DNA from 4 places in the Catenulispora sp. GP43 genome. Region 3 is predicted to be linked to each of the others. Evidence: riboswitches for the same ligand, from Rfam matches in the RefSeq annotation. Region 3 holds a riboswitch; each other region holds the start of a gene.
The links. A riboswitch is a leader RNA that binds a small molecule or an ion and turns the genes downstream of it on or off. The one in region 3 is predicted to bind cobalamin.
Positions count from the first base shown of each region.

Region 1 (2,194 bases), on a different contig from region 3:
AGAACCACTGCCAGTCGCGGAACTGGACCGCCGGGATCATGGACAGCGCGATGACCGGCACGGCCATCGCGGCCACGCCGAGCAGGCGCTGCCGGTCGGCCGGCGACTCGGCCGTCTCGGCCGTCTCGGCCATCCCGGAAGAAGCGGCGTCGTCGCGGACCGCGAGTGCGGTGTATCCGGCCTGCTCGACCGCGGCGATCAGGTCCCGGACCGGAACCCGCGGCGGATGCAGGATCCGGGCCCGGCCGGTCGCCAGGTTGACGCCGGCCGAGACGCCCTCGATGCGGGCCAGTCGTCGCTCCACCCGCCCGACGCACGCGGCGCAGGTCATCCCGCCGATCACGAGATCGGTGACCGCCGCAGGCGGCGTGGACGCTGCCGGCACCGTGTCCGGCCCGGCGCTCACCGGCCGCCACCCAACGCGCCCATCCCCGGCATCCCCGGAGTGGGGCTCTGCCCGCCCGGCGCGCCGGGAACGAGATCGGGTGCCACCGGTCCGGCCAGGCGCCCGGCGCCGAACGCGCCGGCGTACAGTGCCGCCGACAACGCGACGAACGCCAGCACGCGGCCGAACCCGCCGAGACGGGAACTCAGGCTACTGGTACCGAAGCCGCGTCGGGGATCCGCCGCTCCGGAATGTGCTGATCCGGGATGTGCTGATCCGGGATGTGCCGCCGGACCGTCCGGCACGTCATCGATGCTCACACGATGATAGTCGTCCGCGAATCCCGGCTGGTTCCCGCAAGAGTCGGCATCATCTGTGCGGCAAGGGCCCTGACGGTCGCTGGACCCATGAGTGCCGGATCCTGATTCATCGCTCGGCACTTCAGCGCCTCGGGCTGGATCCCGCAGACTGATGGTCTACGCATAGCCGGGGCCCACCTTGCCGGGTTCCGGACCGCTCGCTACGGTGACCATGCCGTGGTGCTCGGGAAGACCGGTGGAAAACCGGAGCGGCCCTCGCCACTGTGATCGGGAATGCACCGGTTCCATGCCGCCGCGCGAAGTACGGCGCGGCGGCGGCCACTGGACGCGTCAGGCGTCTGGGAAGGCGGAGCCGGGGCGTCGACCCGTCAGCCAGGAGACCGGCCACGGCACCGAACATCGACCATCCACGAGGTGCTGGAGGCGAGCCGCGTGAGCGTGCCTGCGAACGATCCCGTCCGACCTGTCCGGAATCCGTCCTCGGCGCCGCTGCGCTGGCTCCGTACCGACTGGCTGCGCTTCGGCGGCCTGCTGGCGGTGATCGTGGCGATGCACGTCGCGGCGTTCGGGATCCTCGCCGGCCTGGTCGCCCCGCATCACTACACCGTCGGCAAGCAGGTCTTCGGCTTCGGCCTCGGCGTCACCGCCTACACGCTCGGCATGCGCCACGCGTTCGACGCCGACCACATAGCCGCGATCGACAACACCACGCGCAAGCTGATGGCCGACGGCAAGCGGCCGGTGTCCGTCGGATTCTGGTTCGCGCTCGGGCACTCGACGATCGTCGTCGTGCTGGCCGCCGGGATCGCCGCCGGCGCGCGCCAGGCCGCCAGCCTGACCGACGACAAGTCCAGCACGCGCCAGTCGCTCGGCGTGGTGTCCACGACCGCTTCGGGCACCTTCCTGTACCTGATCGGCATCCTGAACCTGGTCGCGCTGATCGGCATCTACAAGGTGTACAAGGCGATGCGGCGCGGCGTGTACGACGAGGCCGCCCTGACCGCGCAGCTGGACAAGCGCGGCTTCATGAACCGGATCCTGGGCCGGCTCACCAAGTCCATCACCCGCCCCGGCCAGATGTACCCGGTCGGGCTGCTGTTCGGCGTCGGCTTCGACACCGCCACCGAGGTGCTGCTGCTGGCCCTGGCCGGCTCCAGCGCCGCGGCCGGCCTGCCCTGGTACGCGATCCTGTGCCTGCCGCTGCTGTTCACCGCGGGCATGACCCTGTTCGACACGCTCGACGGCACCTTCATGAACTTCGCCTACCACTGGGCCTTCTCCAACCCGATCCGCAAGGTCTACTACAACCTCACCATCACCGGGCTGTCCGTGGCCGTCGCCCTGATCATCGGCAGCATCGAGCTCGTCGGCGTGGTCCACGACCAGTTCGGCGTCGTCAACCCGGTCACCGACTGGATCGCGAACCTGAATCTGAACAATGTCGGGTTCATCATCGTCGGCGCGTTCATCGCCGTCTGGGCGGCCGCGA
Region 1 covers NZ_JBGCCT010000049.1:36,805-38,998, forward strand. Annotated here, with positions in the region: gene ABH926_RS50680 (heavy metal translocating P-type ATPase) at 1-331, opposite strand, end outside; gene ABH926_RS50685 (hypothetical protein) at 403-705, opposite strand; cobalamin riboswitch at 906-1,109, shown strand; gene ABH926_RS50690 (HoxN/HupN/NixA family nickel/cobalt transporter) at 1,138-2,194, shown strand, end outside.
Region 1: linked by a shared signal. The riboswitch ahead of ABH926_RS50690 (HoxN/HupN/NixA family nickel/cobalt transporter) and the one ahead of cobN (cobaltochelatase subunit CobN) in region 3 are both predicted to bind cobalamin.

Region 2 (2,194 bases), on a different contig from region 3:
GCTGAACCGCGCGTCGGCGATGAACGCGATCTCGACCGCGATGGCCGCGGCGATCCGGGACGTCGCGCCGGAGCTGGCCGAGGACCCGGCGGTGCGCGCCGTGGTGGTGTCGTCGGCGCCGCCCGCGGCCGAGGGGAAGAACCACGCGTTCTGCGTCGGCGTGGACCTCAAGGAGCGCAACCAGATGAGCGACGCCGAGCTGGTCGCCACCCGGCCGGCGTTCCGGCGGACCTGGGGCGCGTTCGGCTCGCTGCCGATGCCGGTCGTGGCTGCGGTCTCCGGCTACGCCCTGGGCGGCGGCTGCGAGCTGGCGCTGGCCTGCGACCTGATCGTGGCCGACGACGGCGCGGTGTTCGGGCTGCCCGAGGTGTCCGTCGGCGTCATCCCCGGCGGCGGCGGCACGCAGACGCTGGTGCGGCGCGTGGGCATGAACCGCGCCGCCGACCTGATCTTCACCGCGCGGCGCATCGACGCCGACGAGGCCGACCGGTTCGGGATGGTGGACCGGCGGGTGCCGGGGAGCTCGACGGCGCGCGCGGCGGCGCTGGAGCTGGCGCAGCAGATCGCGAAGAACTCGCCGATCGGGGTGCGCAACGCCAAGCACGCGCTGAAGGTCGGCGCGGACCTGCCGCTGGCCGCCGGGCTGGACGTGGAGGACGGGGCGTGGCGGGCCACGGCGTTCTCGGCGGACCGGGCCGAGGGTGTGCGGGCGTTCGTGGAGAAGCGGTCGCCGGTCTGGCCGTGAGTGGTGCGGGGTTCTTGAAGCAGCGCGGGGCTTTTGAAGTAGCGCAGGCTTCTTGAAGTAGTGCAGATCACCAGCCGTCGCCCCATTTGCCGTTAGGCGAGTGCGTCCGCGCTTGCTAGCGTCTTGGGCGACGGCGGTGTGCGCCGTCCACATCGAGTGCAGCGAAGCCGGTGGGAATCCGGCGCTGTCCCGCAACTGTGAGCTCTCCGTTCGGAGGGCGAGCCAGGTCGCCTCACGCGATGTGCCAAGGTTCGGCCCTCGCGGTTCGGGGCGGTCCGGCTGTGTGCGCGGCACGCCTGCCTGGGTCGGCGCGCGCGGCGGGGACCGCGGATCAGCCGGAGGAGCTGACCTCGTGCATTCTCGTCTGCACAATTCGACGCGGCGCGTGGCCGTCGGCCTCGTCGCGGCCTCGGCGCTGCTGGCCGCCGGGTGTTCGTCGTCGAAGTCGGCGTCGGCCCCGGCCGGCTCGGGCACCGCGTCCACCACGACCGCCGCCTCGTCCGCGGCCGCCTTCCCGGCCACGATCACCGCCAAGAACGGCGCGGTGAAGTTGGCGGCCGAGCCGAAGAAGATCGTGTCGCTGTCGCCCTCGGCCACCGAGGACCTGTTCGCGATCGGCGCGGGCTCGCAGGTCACCGCGGTCGATGACCAGTCGGACTATCCCGCGAGCGCCCCGAAGAGCGCGCTGTCCGGCTACAAGCCGAACGCCGAGGCGATAGCGAAGTACAACCCGGATCTGGTGGTCGTCGCCGACGACAGCTCGCAGATCGTGGAGCAGCTCGGCAAGCTGAACGTCCCGGTCCTGTGGTTCGACGCCCCGAACACCCTGGACGACGCCTACAGCCAGATCACCGAGCTCGGCGCCGCCACCGGCCACACCACCGCCGCGACCACCGAGGTCGCCACGATGAAGCAGCAGATCACGGCGGCGATCGCGGCCACGAAGAAGCCGGCCACACCTCTTAAGTACTACTACGAGGTCGGCACCCCCGGGAACTACAGCGCCACCTCGAAGACCTTCATCGGCTCGATCTTCGCCCAGTTCGGCCTGACCGACATCGCCGACCCGGCCGACAAGACGGGCGGCGGCTACCCGCAGCTCTCCGACGAGTACCTGGTGACCGCGGCCCCCGACCTGATCTTCCTGGCCGACACCAAGTGCTGCCAGCAGACCTCGGCCACCGTCGCCGCCCGCCCCGGCTGGTCGGCGATCCCGGCGGTGAAGAACGCGGCGAAGGGCACGGTCGTCGGCATGGACGACGACATCGCCTCCCGCTGGGGTCCGCGCCTGGTGGATCTGGTGCAGCAGATCTCGAAGGCCGTGAACCAGGCCCAGGGCTGAGCCACGGCGATGCGGCGGCAGGGAGCGGATGCGGATGCTGACGCGGCGGCGGCGGGGGGTGCCGAAGCCGCGGCGGTCGATGCTGCTGCGACGATGGTGGCCGCGGG
Region 2 covers NZ_JBGCCT010000003.1:478,311-480,504, forward strand. Annotated here, with positions in the region: gene ABH926_RS09510 (enoyl-CoA hydratase/isomerase family protein) at 1-745, shown strand, start outside; cobalamin riboswitch at 863-992, shown strand; gene ABH926_RS09515 (ABC transporter substrate-binding protein) at 1,098-2,087, shown strand; gene ABH926_RS09520 (FecCD family ABC transporter permease) at 2,097-2,194, shown strand, end outside.
Region 2: linked by a shared signal. The riboswitch ahead of ABH926_RS09515 (ABC transporter substrate-binding protein) and the one ahead of cobN (cobaltochelatase subunit CobN) in region 3 are both predicted to bind cobalamin.

Region 3 (2,194 bases):
ATCCGGTGGCGGGCTTCGGGCGGGTGGCCTCGGGGCTGCGTCGGGTTTCGTATGCGGATTCGCGGGTTGCCGGCGCCGCCTATGCCGGCGTGCTCGTTTCGGGCGCCGCTGCGCTGGGTGTCGCGGCCGAGCGGGTCGGGCGGCGGCCGGTCGCCGGAGCCGCGTTGACCGCGGCCGCGACGTGGACCGTGCTCGGCGGGACGTCGTTGCGCCGCGAGGCGTCCGCGATCGGTGAGTCGCTGCGGGCCGGCGACCTCGCGGCGGCGCGGGAGCGGCTGCCGCACCTGTGCGGGCGCGATCCGCGCGGGCTCGATGCCGACCAGATCGCGCGGGCGGTGGTCGAGTCGGTCGCCGAGAACACCTCCGACGCGGTGGTGGCGCCGCTGTTCTGGGGTGCGGTGGCGGGGATTCCGGGGCTGCTGGCGTATCGGGCGTCGAACACGCTGGACGCGATGGTCGGCTACCGGAACGCCAAGTACCGCAACTTCGGGTGGGCCTCCGCGCGCCTGGACGACGTCCTCAACTGGGTCCCCGCCCGCTTCACCGGCGCCGTGACCGTCGCGGCCGCACCGGTGGTCGGCGGCAGTCCCGTCCGGGCGCTCAGGGTCCTGCGAAACGACGGCGCCCGGCACCCCAGCCCCAACGCCGGACGCTGCGAGGCCTCCGCCGCCGGTGCCCTCGGCGTGCGCCTCGGCGGGACCAACACCTATGGCGACGTCGTCGAACACCGGCCGGTCATGGGGACCGGCCGGGCGCCGCGCGTGCCCGACATCCGGCGCGCCGCCGTGTTGTCGGCCACAGTCGGGCTCGCCTCGGCCGCGGCCGCCGCACGTCTGGCCGCCGCGTTCGCGCCGGGCCGTCGCGCACGCCGCTTGCGCTGACGTCGGATCTGGCACACTGTCCACCAAGACGACAGTCCAGGAAGCCCGTGCGAATCGGGCGCTGTCCCGCAACTGTGAGCGGACCACGGTCCGCGAGCCAGGAACTGCCTGTCGTCCGTACCCATCAGCCCGAGGCGGAGCGCGGACTCCGCGAGAGGAAGTGCCGTCGCATGCCCGCGCGCGTTCTGTTGCTGTCCACGGCCGACACCGAGCTTCTCGCCGCCCACGCCTGCGGCGCTCCCTACGTCACCGCCAACCCCGCGCGCCTGGACGCCGAGGCCCTGGCACCGCTGCTGCGTGCGGCCGACGTCGCCGTGCTGCGGCTGCTCGGCGGGCACCGGCCGTGGCGCTGGCTGATCGAGGCGGTCGCCGCCGCCGGCGTGCCGGCCGTCGTGCTCGGCGGGGAGGCCGAGCCGGACGCTGAGCTGATGGCGCTCTCGACGGTGCCCGGCGGCGTGGTGGCCGACGCCCTCAACTACCTCACCGCCGGCGGTCCGGCGAACCTGGCGCAGCTGGCGAACTTCCTCACCGATACGGTGCTCGGCGGCGGCGAGGGCTTCGAGGCGCCGCAGGCCATGCCCGAGTTCGGTGTCCACGGCGAGCGCGAGCGGCGCGAAGGACGCCCGACCGTCGGCATCGTCTTCTACCGTGCGCACGAGATCTCGGGTAACACAGCCTTCGTAGACACCCTCGCCGACGCCCTCGAAGACCGCGGTGCCAACGCTCTTCCCGTCTACTGCGGCTCGCTGCGCGGGTTGTCGGACGCCGCGGGCGCGGGCCTGGTCGACCTCCTCGGCCGCTGCGACACCCTGGTCGTCACGGTCCTGGCCGGAGGCGGTGCGACGGCGGCGGATGCCAGCGCAGGCGGCGACGAGGACGCCTGGGACGTCGGCGCGCTCGCCGCGCTGGACGTCCCGGTCATCCAAGGGCTCTGTCTCACCTCCCCGCGCCAGACCTGGCAGGACTCCGACGCCGCGCTCACCCCCATGGACGCCGCGATGCAGGTCGCGATCCCGGAGTTCGACGGTCGCCTCATCGCCGTCCCCTTCTCCTTCAAGGAGAACGGCGACGCGGGCATCCCGGTCTACGTCGCCGACGCCGAACGCGCCGCGCGCCTGGCCGGCATCGCCTATCGCCATGCCGCACTGCGCGCCATCCCCAACCGCGACAAGAAGCTCGCGCTCGTCCTGTCCTCCTACCCGACCAAGCACTCGCGTGTCGGCAACGCCGTCGGGCTCGACACCCCGGCCTCCGCCGTCCGCCTGCTCCACGCCCTGCGCGAAGCCGGCTACACCGTCGGCGACTTCCCCGAC
Region 3 covers NZ_JBGCCT010000002.1:576,516-578,709, reverse strand. Annotated here, with positions in the region: gene ABH926_RS06335 (cobalamin biosynthesis protein) at 1-881, shown strand, start outside; cobalamin riboswitch at 868-1,009, shown strand; gene cobN (cobaltochelatase subunit CobN) at 1,052-2,194, shown strand, end outside.

Region 4 (2,194 bases), on a different contig from region 3:
GTTGGAGTAGAGCCATGTCCGTCATCCCCGATTCCCACGCCGACCTGCTCGAGCGCCCGGTCTTCTGCCACCTGGCGACCATCCGCGCCGACGGCACCCCGCACGTGAACCCCATGTGGTTCCTGTGGGACGGCGAGTTCCTGTCCTTCACCACCTCGACCAAGCGCGCGAAGTACAAGGAGCTCAGCGAGCGCCCGAGCGCCGCGGTCTCCATCAACGACCCCGACGCGCCGTACCGCTACCTGGAGCTGCGCGGCACCGTGGAGCGCATCGAGCCGGACCCGGAGGGCGCGTTCTTCGGCGTGCTGGCCGACCGCTACTCGCTGCCGATGGACGGCACGGTGGGCGACGCGCCGACCCGCGTGCGGATCTACCTGCGGCCGGTGCACGCGACCTTCCAGTAGTCAGCCCGCTGATCGGCCCGTCGGTCAGCCGGTGACGGCGTAGCGCAGGAAGACGACGCCGCCGGCGAAGCGGCGCTCGTCCACGAGCTCGAGCCGCATGCGCACATCCTGGGGCAGGGCGGCCTTGCCGCCGCCCACCAGGATCGGGTTCAGCAGCAGCTGGATCTCGTCCACCAGGCCCGCGGCGATCGCCTGGCCGGCCAGCTCGGCGCCGCCGATGGTCAGGTCGGTCGGCGAGGTCTCCTTGAGCTGCTGGACGGCGCCGACGTCGAACTCCCGCTCCAGCCGCGTCCGGGCGGTCGGAACGGATGCGAGCGTCCGCGAGTAGACGATCTTCTCGGCCGCCCGCCAGATCCGTGCGTAGTCACTCGACACGGGACCGGCGTCGGGCCCGGCGCCCTCGGTCTCCCAGTACCGCATCGTCTCGTACATCCGGCGGCCGTAGAGGTAGGTGCCGATGCCGCGTTCGAGGTCGTTGACGAACGCGTGCACTTCCTCGTCGGGCGCGGCCCACTCGAAGGCGCCGCCGGCGTCCTCCACGTACCCGTCGAGCGAGGCGATCGCCGAATAGATCAACTTGGCCATGCTCCATCTTCGCAGAAGCCCTCTGACATACAGCATGTTGATTGGAGATTCCGACCCGCCACAAGATATGGTGTCCGACGCAGCTGGTTCGGCCACCACCCCAAGCAGGGCGGCGGCCGAGGCAAGAGGGAACCCGGTGGGAAACCGGGACTGCCCCGCAGCGGTGAGTGGGAACGACCGCCGTCGTGCACACTGGGCCACCGAACGCCTTCGGGCGGGCCTGGGAAGTGACGGCCAGTAGGGTCCCGGAGCGGATTCGCCCGCCCCCGGGAACGCCCGCGAGTCCGAAGACCTGCCAGCCGTGCCGTGCCCGGACGTGGGGCACGGCTGGTCCGAGGCCGCGTGGGACGGCTGACGGCGGAACGCGTCGCGGCTTTCGCGCGCCTTCCGGTGTCTGCTCGCCCTGGGTCCGGACCGGACCTACGACTGGCGAGGAGAAGGTTGTGACGGTCACCCAGGTCGGCCCCACGGAGCTCGGGCTGCCGGAATCGGGCCCTGGTCAGGGGACCGCGGCGGCACCGGTCGCCCTGGCAGCGGTCCCCACACCAGCGCGCGCGGGGGCGCAGCCGGCGTCGCAGGACCAGTCCGCCGAGCAGGCGCTGGAACAGCGGATCGCCGCCTGGTCCGCGGACCTCCCCGATGTCGACGCCGCCCGCGTCGCGCGCAAGACGTTCGCCGGCCTGCCGCCGGCCGCGACCGCCGGCCAGATCGCCGACCTCGCCGTCCAGAGCGCCGCCGAGCTGATCGGCGAGGAGCCGCAGTACTCGAAGCTCGCCGCCCGCCTGCTGTCCGGGGTCGTCGCCGGCGAGGCCGCGGGCCAGGGCGCGACCTCCTTCAGCGCGTCCATCGCCGTCGGGCATCGGGAGGGCCTGATCGGCGACGAGACCGCCGCCCTGGTCGCCGCCTCGGCCGCGGCGTTCGACGCGGCCATCGACCCCGACGGCGACCTGCGCTTCGAGTACTTCGGCCTGCGCACCGTCTACGACCGCTATCTGCTGCGCCACCCGGTGACCCGCCGCGTCATCGAGACGCCGCAGCACTTCCTGCTGCGCGTGGCCGCCGGGCTGTCGCAGGACCCGCAAGAGGCCGTCGGCTTCTACCGCCTGATGTCCTCGCTGGCCTACCTGCCCAGCTCCCCCACGCTGTTCAACTCCGGCACCCGGCACACCCAGATGTCGTCGTGCTACCTCGTGGACTCCCCGCGC
Region 4 covers NZ_JBGCCT010000015.1:133,332-135,525, forward strand. Annotated here, with positions in the region: gene ABH926_RS28430 (PPOX class F420-dependent oxidoreductase) at 15-404, shown strand; gene ABH926_RS28435 (dihydrofolate reductase family protein) at 429-989, opposite strand; cobalamin riboswitch at 1,057-1,304, shown strand; gene ABH926_RS28440 (ribonucleoside-diphosphate reductase subunit alpha) at 1,433-2,194, shown strand, end outside.
Region 4: linked by a shared signal. The riboswitch ahead of ABH926_RS28440 (ribonucleoside-diphosphate reductase subunit alpha) and the one ahead of cobN (cobaltochelatase subunit CobN) in region 3 are both predicted to bind cobalamin.